3 regions of the Simplicispira piscis genome follow, and region 1 is predicted to be linked to each of the others. Evidence: predicted binding sites of a transcription regulator. Region 1 holds the regulator's gene; each other region holds the start of a gene.
The links. Region 1 encodes FNR, which switches genes on or off when oxygen is low (the NO sensors DNR and NnrR bind a similar motif). Its sites were predicted from a motif close to TTGATNNNNATCAA; they were not measured.
Positions count from the first base shown of each region.

Region 2: ubiM (5-demethoxyubiquinol-8 5-hydroxylase UbiM) is a predicted target of FNR. The motif match lies at 2,606-2,619, and genes of this name have one in related genera.
Region 3: cobA (uroporphyrinogen-III C-methyltransferase) is a predicted target of FNR. The motif match lies at 2,166-2,179, and genes of this name have one in related genera.

Region 1 is NZ_BAAGQN010000027.1:21,282-24,648, reverse strand. It holds gene ACYVOC_RS16915 (TonB-dependent receptor) at 1-488, opposite strand, end outside; gene ACYVOC_RS16910 (SWIB/MDM2 domain-containing protein) at 714-1,031, opposite strand; gene fnr (fumarate/nitrate reduction transcriptional regulator Fnr) at 1,195-1,917, opposite strand; gene hemN (oxygen-independent coproporphyrinogen III oxidase) at 2,138-3,367, shown strand, end outside.
Region 2 is NZ_BAAGQN010000015.1:189,156-192,522, reverse strand. It holds gene gshA (glutamate--cysteine ligase) at 1-1,258, shown strand, start outside; gene ubiM (5-demethoxyubiquinol-8 5-hydroxylase UbiM) at 1,358-2,569, opposite strand; gene ACYVOC_RS10570 (UbiA family prenyltransferase) at 2,828-3,367, shown strand, end outside.
Region 3 is NZ_BAAGQN010000013.1:108,027-111,393, reverse strand. It holds gene ACYVOC_RS07920 (VOC family protein) at 1-141, opposite strand, end outside; gene ACYVOC_RS07915 (LysR family transcriptional regulator) at 324-1,247, shown strand; gene cobA (uroporphyrinogen-III C-methyltransferase) at 1,244-2,098, opposite strand; gene ACYVOC_RS07905 (c-type cytochrome) at 2,292-2,618, shown strand; gene ACYVOC_RS07900 (cytochrome D1 domain-containing protein) at 2,615-3,367, shown strand, end outside.

The sequences.
Region 1 (3,367 bases):
ACTTCGACGCGGTCGAGGTTGAAGGTGTCGCGCTCGTACAGTGGCGCATCCTTCATGCCATCGGTGTAGATGTCCCCCGCCTGGCCGAGCGAGAACCCGCGCAGGCGCACGTCTTCCTCACCCGTTTCGCCGGACTGGAAGGTCACGCCCGCCGTGGTGCGCAGCACTTCGCGGAAGTCATCCTGGTTGCGGTCGTTCATCAACTTTTCGGTGAATACGGTGACCGATTGCGGGATGTCGCGGATGTCCTGATTTCCCTTGCCCACGGTGGTTTTCTTCACCCGCACGGTGTCCTTGCTCTGGATCTCCGCCGTGTCTTTCACGGTCACCGTGGACAGGGTGGCCGCGTTATCGGTGGTTTGGGCCCAACTGCCCATGGACGCTGCGAGCATCAGTGCGCCCAGCGGAATCAGGGCCTTTTCAGCGGCAGGGGAATATGCGTTGTGCAAAAGCGTTGCGGAACGCTGCTGCGTGGGTTTCTTTGCCAAAGTGGCCTCCGTTGGTTGGAAATGCAATGGACACCGCAGAAGGTGTCGCCAAGGTGGAGCGCTAGGCAGTGGCTGGCAAAGGCGTGGCTGTGCGGGTATCGCGCACAAGGATGTTAAATCAAACAATAGTCATTATCATTCGTGTTGATGTATTTTCGCCACAGGATCAGATCAAACAGACGAAAAAAAGCCGGCAAAGCCGGCTTTGGGGAGCGCAGTCGCTCGTTATTTCACGTGCTTGCCAATCAGGCCGGCCATTTCGAACATGGACACCTGGGGTTTGCCAAAGATTTCCTTGAGCTTGGCATCGGCATTGATCATGCGTTTGTTGGCGGCGTCCTGCAGGTTGTTGGCCTTGATGTAGACCCACAGCTTGCTGATGACCTCGGTGCGTGGCAGCGGTGCTGCACCCACGACAGCCGCCAGGGCGGGGCTGGGCGTCAGGGCTTTCATGAACGCGGCGTTAGGGGTGCGCTTCTTGGCGGGAGCAGCGGTCTTGGCAGCAGCGGCTGGTGTGGCCGGGGCTTTTTTTGCAGTTGCCATGTTGGGAATTTCCTTGTTGGGATGGGTCAATGCACCAGCGAAAACCTGCTTTTCCACTGGCATACGGAATGCTACTGGTAAAAAATCGGCTTTCCAAGCGGGTTCAGGGTTTTTTTGCTTCGCCATGTTGCAGCATTGCGATGGCGACGCTCTTGTGGGCGCGCTAGTGACAGGCTTGCTGGCTATTGACGATGCGTTTGAGGGCATCGGGGCTCAAAATACGCACATGGCGCTGCTTGACCTCGACAATGCCTTCTTCCACAAATTTTGAGAAAGTGCGGCTCACGGTCTCAAGTTTCAGGCCCAGGTAGCTGCCGATTTCTTCGCGCGTCATGCGCAGCACCAACTCTGACTGCGAGAACCCGCGTGCATGCAGGCGCTGCACCAGGTTGAGCAAAAAGGCGGCCAATCGCTCTTCAGCGCGCATGCTGCCCAGCAGCAACATGACGCCGTGCTCACGCACGATCTCGCGGCTCATGATTTTGTGCACGTGGTGCTGCAGGGCGTTGACTTCGCGCGACAGTTCTTCAATGCGGTCGAAGGGCATGACGCAGACTTCGGCGTCTTCGAGGGCCACTGCATCGCAGGTATGGTGGTCGTTGACGATGCCGTCCAGGCCGATGATCTCGCCGGCCATTTGAAAGCCTGTGACCTGGTCGCGCCCGTCCTCGGTCGCTACGCAGGTCTTGAAGAAGCCTGTGCGGATGGCAAACAGCGAGGTGAACTGTTCGCCATTGCGGAACAGCGTGGTGCCACGCTTGATCTTTCGCCGTACCGCCACGACATCGTCAATGCGCTTGAGTTGTTCGTCGTTCAGACCCACCGGCATGCACAATTCACGCAAATTGCAGTTCGAACACGCAACCTTGAACGCCTGGGGTGTCATGTGAACGGGTACCTGTCCGGTTTCAGACAGAGCGCCCGACGACTCGTCGGCATGGGATGCGGGGACGATGGAGATGCGGGTTGGGGCTGACATAAGTCAAATTATCACCCATTCTGCATTTTTGCCAGAACAGAGCCAGTAGCTCCAACAGGTGCTTGACCAAAATCAAGATTCGAACCGCTAATCTGGGGCACATTAGAAAAGCCAGCTAGGAACCTAAATGACTGTTGTAACCCCTGAATTGCTCACCCGGTTTGATGTATCGGGACCCCGTTACACCTCGTACCCCACCGCTGACCGCTTTGTTGATGCCTTCGGTGAGGACGAATACGTGCTGGCCCTGCAGCAGCGCAGGCAAAGCGCCGTGGGCAAGGCCTTGCCCTTGTCGGTGTACGTTCACATCCCGTTTTGCGAGTCGCTGTGCTATTACTGCGCCTGCAACAAGATCATTACCAAGCACCATGATCGTGCTGATGTGTATCTGCGCTATTTGAACCGCGAGATTGAGTTACACACGGCGCACTGCGGCGTGGGCCAGGTGGTCAGCCAGATCCACTTGGGTGGCGGCACGCCCACCTTTCTCTCCGATGAGGGGCTGCGTGACCTCATGGGCATGCTGCGCAACCATTTCACTTTGGTGCCCGGCGGTGAATATTCGATCGAGGTCGACCCCCGTACCGTGGATGCAGATCGGCTGGCCCTGCTGCACGAACTGGGATTCAACCGCCTGAGCTTCGGTGTGCAGGATTTCGACCCCGAAGTGCAGAAAGCCGTGCACCGCATCCAGCCCAAGGAACAGGTTTTTTCCCTGGTCGAGTCGGCGCGCTCCATTGGCTTTGATTCCATCAACGTCGACCTGATTTACGGCTTGCCCAAGCAAACCCCTGATTCATTCGACCGCACGCTGGCGCAGGTAGCCGAGTTGCGCCCCGACCGCATTGCGCTGTATGCCTACGCCCATTTGCCCGAGCGCTTCAAGCCGCAACGGCGCATTGTGTGGGCGGACCTGCCCATGGCATCGGCCAAGGTGTCGATGCTGTCGCGTTCGCTGGAGGCATTCAGCGCAGCGGGCTATGTTTATGTGGGCATGGACCATTTCGCACTGCCGGACGATGCGCTGGCCATCGCCAAGCGCCAGGGGCGTCTGCACCGCAACTTCCAGGGCTACAGCACGCAGCCCGACTGCGACCTGATTGCCCTGGGGGTTTCTGCAATTGGCCGCGTGGGCGCTACCTATAGCCAGAACGCCAAAACCCTGGACGACTATTACGATCGGCTCAACCAGGGCCACCTGCCGGTGGTACGCGGCCTGGCGCTGACGCGCGACGACCTGGTGCGCCGTGCCGTCATCATGGCTTTGATGTGCCAGGGAGAATTGCTTTTTGAACCCATGGAGCAATCCTGGCTGATTGATTTTCGCACTTACTTTGCCACCGAGTTGGAGCAGTTG
Region 2 (3,367 bases), on a different contig from region 1:
GCAGGCGCAGAGTGGGGAAATGCTCTGGGTTTCCAGCATGCCTTGCAACCTGCCGACGGACGAGACCATTCCGTTGGCGCGCTACGGCAGCTCCAACATCGGGCGCGCCAAAAGCATCTACCGCATGGGCCTGGGCCACCGCTATGGGCGGCGCATGCAGACCATCTCGGGTATCCACTACAACTGGTCGATGCCCGGCCTGGGAAGCGACGAGTATTTCGCCCTGATCCGCAACTTTCGTCGCCATGCCTTTGTGCTGCTGTATCTGTTCGGGGCTTCCCCCGCGCTGTGTTCCTGCTTTGTGCAAGGGCGAGAGCACAGTTTGCAGCCCCTGGGCGACGACGGGCATTCGCTTTACCTGCCGCATGCCACCTCGCTGCGCATGGGGCGCCTGGGATACCAGAGCGATGCGCAGGCCACCCTGGCGGTGAGCTACAACAGCTTAAAGGGCTACGCTGATTCACTGCATGCCGCGCTCACGCAACCCTATCCGGCCTACGAGACCGTGGGTGTGCGCAACCCCGGCGGCGACTACAACCAGTTGGGCACCAGTCTGCTGCAGATCGAGAACGAGTTCTACGGCACCATCCGCGCCAAACGCACCGTGCGCTCGGGCGAGCGCCCGCTCCATGCGTTGCGCGAGCGCGGGGTGGAATATGTCGAGGTGCGGCTGATGGACCTGGACCCGTTCGTGCCCGTGGGTATCGCCGCTTCCACCATGCGGCTGTTGGATGTGTTTTTGCTGCACTGCCTGCTGCAGGACAGTCCACCCGACACTCCGGCCGAAATTGCGGAACTCAAACACAACCAGCACCTGACCGCAGAGCGCGGGCGCGAGCCAGGCCTGTGCCTGCAGCGCAATGGTCGCAGTGTGCCGCTGGTCGAATGGGGCAGCGAGATCCTGGTGCAGTGCGCTCCGCTGGCGGCGGCCCTGGATGCCACGCATGGCGTCAGCGACTATGGCGACGCCTTGCGGGGTGCCCAGGCGCTGATGGCATCCCCCCAGAACACCCCCTCGGCCCGTGTGCTGGACCGCATGGCCCGGGAGCACGGCCATGGCTTCTCGGCGTTTGCCTGCCAGCAGGCGCGCATGGCACGCGATGTGCTGTTGCAAGAGCCTTGGTCTGCGGAGCAGCAGGCCCGCTACGTGGCCATGGCCAACCATTCGCTGGCCGCGCAGAAAGACATTGAAGCGGCGGACAGCCTGCCGTTTGAGGCCTGGCGCGAGCAGTACATGGCTGTGGAGGAGTTGGGTTAAGGCGCTACTGCGCAAGTCCCTCAGGCGCGCAATGCGCCCCCTGGGGGATTTGTTCAGTATTGCCGTTGTGCTGAAGGCCCGCCGGGCTTGCGCATGCCGTCAGTGCCGCCCTGACAGCGTGGCTGCCACCATCCGTTTGAAGGGCGGAAAGTTCTGCGCCAGGCGCAGGGCGGCATCGCGCAGCAGGCGGGCGGGCGGGTGGTCCGTGGTGTACAGGCGGGCAATCAAAGTCGTTGCCAAGTACAGCGGCAGCGTGGCGCGGCGGTGTGCGCGCTCGTAGCGCGCCAGCAGTTCGGGCGCGGCAATGTCGTGGCCCGCAGCATGCGCGGCGCGCAACTCGCCAGCCAGTGTGGCGATGCCCCGCAGACCAAAGTTAAAGCCGTGCGCCGTCACCGGGTGCATGCCTACAGCCGCATCGCCCACGCAGGCAAAGCGCGGCGCCACCAGGCGGTGCGGGCGCACGCCGACCAGTGGATACAGGTGGCGTGTGCTGGCCAGCTGCATGGCGCCCAGGCGGTTGTCAAAGCGGCGTGTCAACTCTGCGCCGAATGCCGTTTCATCCATCTCCTGCAGGGCTTCCAGCGTGTGGTGCGCCAGCGTGAGCACCACGCAGGAGCGGTGGGCGCCCGTGGCAGGGTCATCGTTCATGGGCAGCAGTGCCAGTGTCTGGCCATAGCCGAACCACTCCCAAGCCACATGCTGGTGCGGTAGCGCATGCGCCATGGTGCACAGCAACATCGAGCGGCCAAAGTCGTGCATGTCGGCGCCAATACCCAGGGCGCGGCGCGTGGCCGAGAAGCGGCTGTCAGCCGCCACCAGCAGGCGTGCGCGAAGCTGCTTGCCACTGGCCAGGGTGACATGCGCCGCGCTGGCGTCGGTATGGGCGCGGGCTACTTTCTCACCTGCCAGCAGGGTGATGTCGTGGTGCTTTTGCTGTGCGGCGTGCAGTTCCTGGAAGGCTGCGCGCCGGATCAGGTGGTTGGACACCAACCAGCCCAGTTCGCTGTGTTGTGAGAGCTGGTGGTCGATCACCATGGCAAAAGGCGAGGGGCCGTTGAGGACCTGTGCATCGCGCAGGGGTGAAAAGGCGCTGGGCGCGTCCGCCACGATGCGGTCCCACAGCCCCAGGTCGCGCAGCATTTGCGCTGACTGCTGCGTCAGTGCGATCTCGCGCCCGTCGTAGGCGGGGTTTTCAATAGCGGCCAGGGGCTGCTGCTCCACCACGCCCACGCGCAGGCCGTGGCCCGAAAGAGAGCGTGCCAGGCACAGGCCCGCAGGGCCGGCGCCGCTGATCAAGATGTCGTAGTCCATGGCGGTTGACACTAACCTGGGGCCCAAAGCCATGCATTGATGGGGGTCAAGACCTGGGTGGCCGGTGGGTGACAATGTAGGCTGACCGTGTCATGGCTGCGATTTTTCAATAAAAAATGCTGTTTTCGCCCGTAAATAAAGCGCGAGCAGCTATCAAATAAGTAGTAAATGTATCTGGGCAGGCGGTTATCCTGGATGGGTATGTGGTTCTCTGATTTTTTGCATTTACACCCCCGCCGGTTTGTATTGGCGCTGCGCATGTCGCGCCCCGGCTTTCTCGTCATTACGGCCGTGGGCTGCCTGATCGGCGTGGCCTCGGCGGCGTCTGCGGGGGGCGGCGTGTCCGGTCCGCGGGCATGGGTCACACTGGTACTGGCGCTGCTGGCACATGCGGCGGCGAATATGCTGAACGACCATGCCGACGCCCTGAATGGTGCCGATGCTGCCAACACGCAAGGCCTTTTCCCGTTCACCGGTGGCTCGCGCCTGGTGCAAAGTGGCGCGATGCAAGCGAGCGCCATGCGTACCTTGGCGCAGGTGCTGCTGGCTTTGGTGGCAGCAGGTGGCTTGTGGCTGGCGCTGTACAGCGGCCCCGCGCTGGTGCTGGTCGGTCTGGCGGGTGTGTTGCTGGGCTGGACGTATTCGATGCCGCCGCTGGCGCTGATGTCGCGCGGCCTGGGCGAGCTGGCTGTGGGTTTGGCCTGGGGGCTGGTGGTGGTGGGGGCTGACTATGTGCAGCGCGGCCATTTCGCTCCGGCGCCCCTGGCGGCGGCGGCCAGCTATGCGCTGTTGATTGCC
Region 3 (3,367 bases), on a different contig from region 1:
ATCGGGCTCTTTGGTCGAAGGTACTTCGTCTTCGGCAATCGCGAGGATGAAATTCATGTTCAGGTACTTGGCGTACCACTCCACGGTTTGCTTGGCGTCGATGCAGCGATAAGCCACATGGTGAAACTTCTTGATCTTCATGCCTTGTCTCCAGTCGGTGAACCAGTGCCTGAACCAGATTCCGCCGCAGCGGCAGCACGGACACTGCGTGCTGCGGGGCGGTTCGCCAGCCGCGCCTGGGCTGTCTGGCGATGCTTGCCATTAAAAGCCTTTGCCATCTATCATTCAAACGGTATTAATTGATTCACTCATAAGATTTTCCAATGAATGTCAGCTTGCGCCAGTTGCGCGCCTTGGTGGCGCTGGCCCGCACGGGCAGTTTTACCCAGGCGGCGGGTTCCTTGCACATCACGCAATCGGCGCTCAGCGGCCTGATCAAAGAACTGGAGTTGGGGCTGGGCGTGCGCCTGGTGGACCGCAACACCCGCAGCATCAGCCTCACCGAGGTGGGTCGCAGCTTTGTGCCCCTGGTGGAAAAAACCCTGCAGGACCTCGATGGAGCCCTGGCCAGCATTGACGATCTCAAAGCCTTGCGCAAAGGCATGGTGCGCATCGCCGCGCCCCAGTTGATGGCTTGCACCCTGCTGCCCGATGTGATTGCGGCCTACCGCGCCGAGCACCCTGGCGTGCAGGTGCGCCTGACCGACTGCGCCGTCGAGAACGTGCTGATGCGTGTGGCCGCTGGCGAAGTGGATTTCGGCATTGGCCCCGAACGCGCTACCAGCGCAGACATCACCGCCCAGCCACTGTTCGAGATGCCCTTCATGGTGGTTTTCCCCCAGGGCCACGCACTGGAAGCCCTGCCGCGTATCTGCTGGAGCGATGTAGTGCAGCACCCCTTCATTGCGCTGCAGGGCCAGTTCACCGAACGCCTGGCGCTCGATCTGCATGTGGCACTGCAAAAATTGACGCTGCAGCCGAGCAACGAGGTGGCCTTCATGACCACGGCACTGAGCATGGTCAGCGCGCGGCTGGGCATCACCGCCTGCCTGCCCTACGCCACGTCACTGGTGCGGCTGTACCAGTTGCAGATGCGCCCCTTGCACGAGCCCGAACTGCGGCGCACTTTCCAGGTCTATGTGCGCAGCAATACCTCGCCCTCGCCTGCCGTGGAAAAGTTCATGGAATTTCTGTTCGCTTACGTTGCCTCTCACGGCTGGAACGCACCGCAAAAGCAAGCCGATTAGGGAGCTGCCACCACCGTCGCCTGGCTGCCAATGCGTGCCTGCAGCGAGACGGTTTCACCAATCATGATCAGCGCCGGCGGGCACACCTGGTGTGCCACGCCCAAGGCCGGCAGGCTTTGCAGCGTGCCGATGATGCTGCGCTGGTCGGGCAGGGTGGCGCGTTCGATCAACGCTGCGGGCGTACCGGGCGGCAAACCATGCTCGATGAGCTTGGCGCAGATGAGCGGCAAGGTACCCACACCCATGTAGATCACGACGGTCTGCCGGGGCCGTGCCAGCGCGGCCCAGTCCAGGGCGACACTGCGCTCCTCGCCTTCGCCCTGCAAATGGCCGGTGGCAAACACCAGCATGCCTGCATGGTCGCGGTGGGTGAGCGGAATACCCGTAGCAGCCGCAGCACCTTGTGCGGCACTGATGCCGGGCACGGTTTCACAGGCGATGCCTACGGCGGCCAGGGCCTGGGCTTCTTCGCCGCCACGGCCAAAAATATAGGGGTCGCCCCCCTTGAGGCGCACCAGCGACCGGCCCGCCTGTGCCAGTCGCACCATGAGGTCGATGATGCCTTCTTGCGGAAGGCTGTGGTTACTGCTTTGCTTGCCTACATAGATCAGCTCTGCGCTGGCGGGTACGTGCTGCAGCACATCCTTGGACACCAGGTGGTCGTACAGCACCAGGCTAGCACTGGCCAGTACCCGTGCGGCCTTGAGCGTCAACAGCTCTGCATCGCCCGGCCCGGCGCCGACCAGCGTCACGCGGCCCCAGGCGGAGCGGGGCACGGGGGCCAATGCGACGGACGGTGCGTCCGCACCGCGCGGGACGGTACTGTGGACTGGGGGGTGGGGAAAATCCATCAAAACTCCGGAACAAAAAGGCAGACTGTAGGTGGGGCCATTGTCAAAAGCCCTTGCCCAAGTGTCCTTGATGCACATCAAGGACGCATCCAGCCAATGCGGTGAACATCCCTCCATGGTGCCACTATTGTCCCTCCACCCCTTCCGCCTGCACGGCCCCGCTCCCCGCAAACGCAGCGCACTGTGGAAGCCGCTGCTGGGTCTGGCGCTGCTGGCTGCCAGTAGTGCCCAGGCGCAGGCACCCGCCCCTGATGCCGCCCGCCAGGGCGCACTGGTGCGCATGGTGCGCCAGGACTGCGGTTCGTGCCATGGCCTGTACCTGACCGGCGGCCTGGGCCCGGCCCTGACCCGTGCTGCGCTGGCAGACAAGCCACTCGAATTTCTGGCTGCCACCATTTACGGTGGACGCCCCGGTACGCCCATGGCCCCCTGGAAGGCCATGCTGAGCGAGGCGGATGCCCTGTGGATCGCCGGGCAATTGCTCGCCGGTTTCCCTGAACCCTCGAAAGCCCCCCAATGAAACGCCGCGACTGCCTTGCCCTGATGGGCGCATCTTCTTTGCTCGCCGGCTGCGCCGGTCTGCCTGCCGCCACCGGTACGGGCGACCTGGGCGTGGTCGTTGCCCGCGCCACGGGAACGCTGGCCATCGTCAACACCAGCGAACGCAAGGTGCTGGCCGAGGTACAAGGGCTGGGCGACCTCTCGCACGCCTCGGTGGTGTTCTCTCGCGACGGCCGTTACGCCTATGTGTTTGGGCGCGACGGCGCACTCACCAAGGTGGATCTGCTCACCCGCCGCACCGTTGGCCGTGTGATGCAGGCGGGCAATTCGATTGGCGGCGCCATCAGCGCCGACGGCAGCATGGTCGTAGCGCAAAACTACACCCCAGGGGGTATCAAGGCGTTTGATGCCGCAACGCTGACCCTGTTGGCAGACATTCCGGCCGAATATGCACCGGGCAAGCTCTCGCGCGTGGTCGGCCTGGTGGACCTGCCAGGGCGCCGCTTTGCCTACAGCCTGTTCGATGCCGACGAAATCTGGATCAGTGACCTGTCTACCCCCGCGCAGCCGCGCACCACGCGGCTGCGCAACATCGGCCACCAGCCGTACGACGCGCTCGTCACCCCCAATGGCCGCCACTACATCGCCGGGCTGTTTGGCGAAGACGGCCTCGCCATGGTGGACCTGTGGGAGGAAAAGCCCCAGGTGCGCCGCATCCTGGGCGGCTACGGCCGGGGCCAGGAGCCGCTGCCGGTCTACAAGATGCCG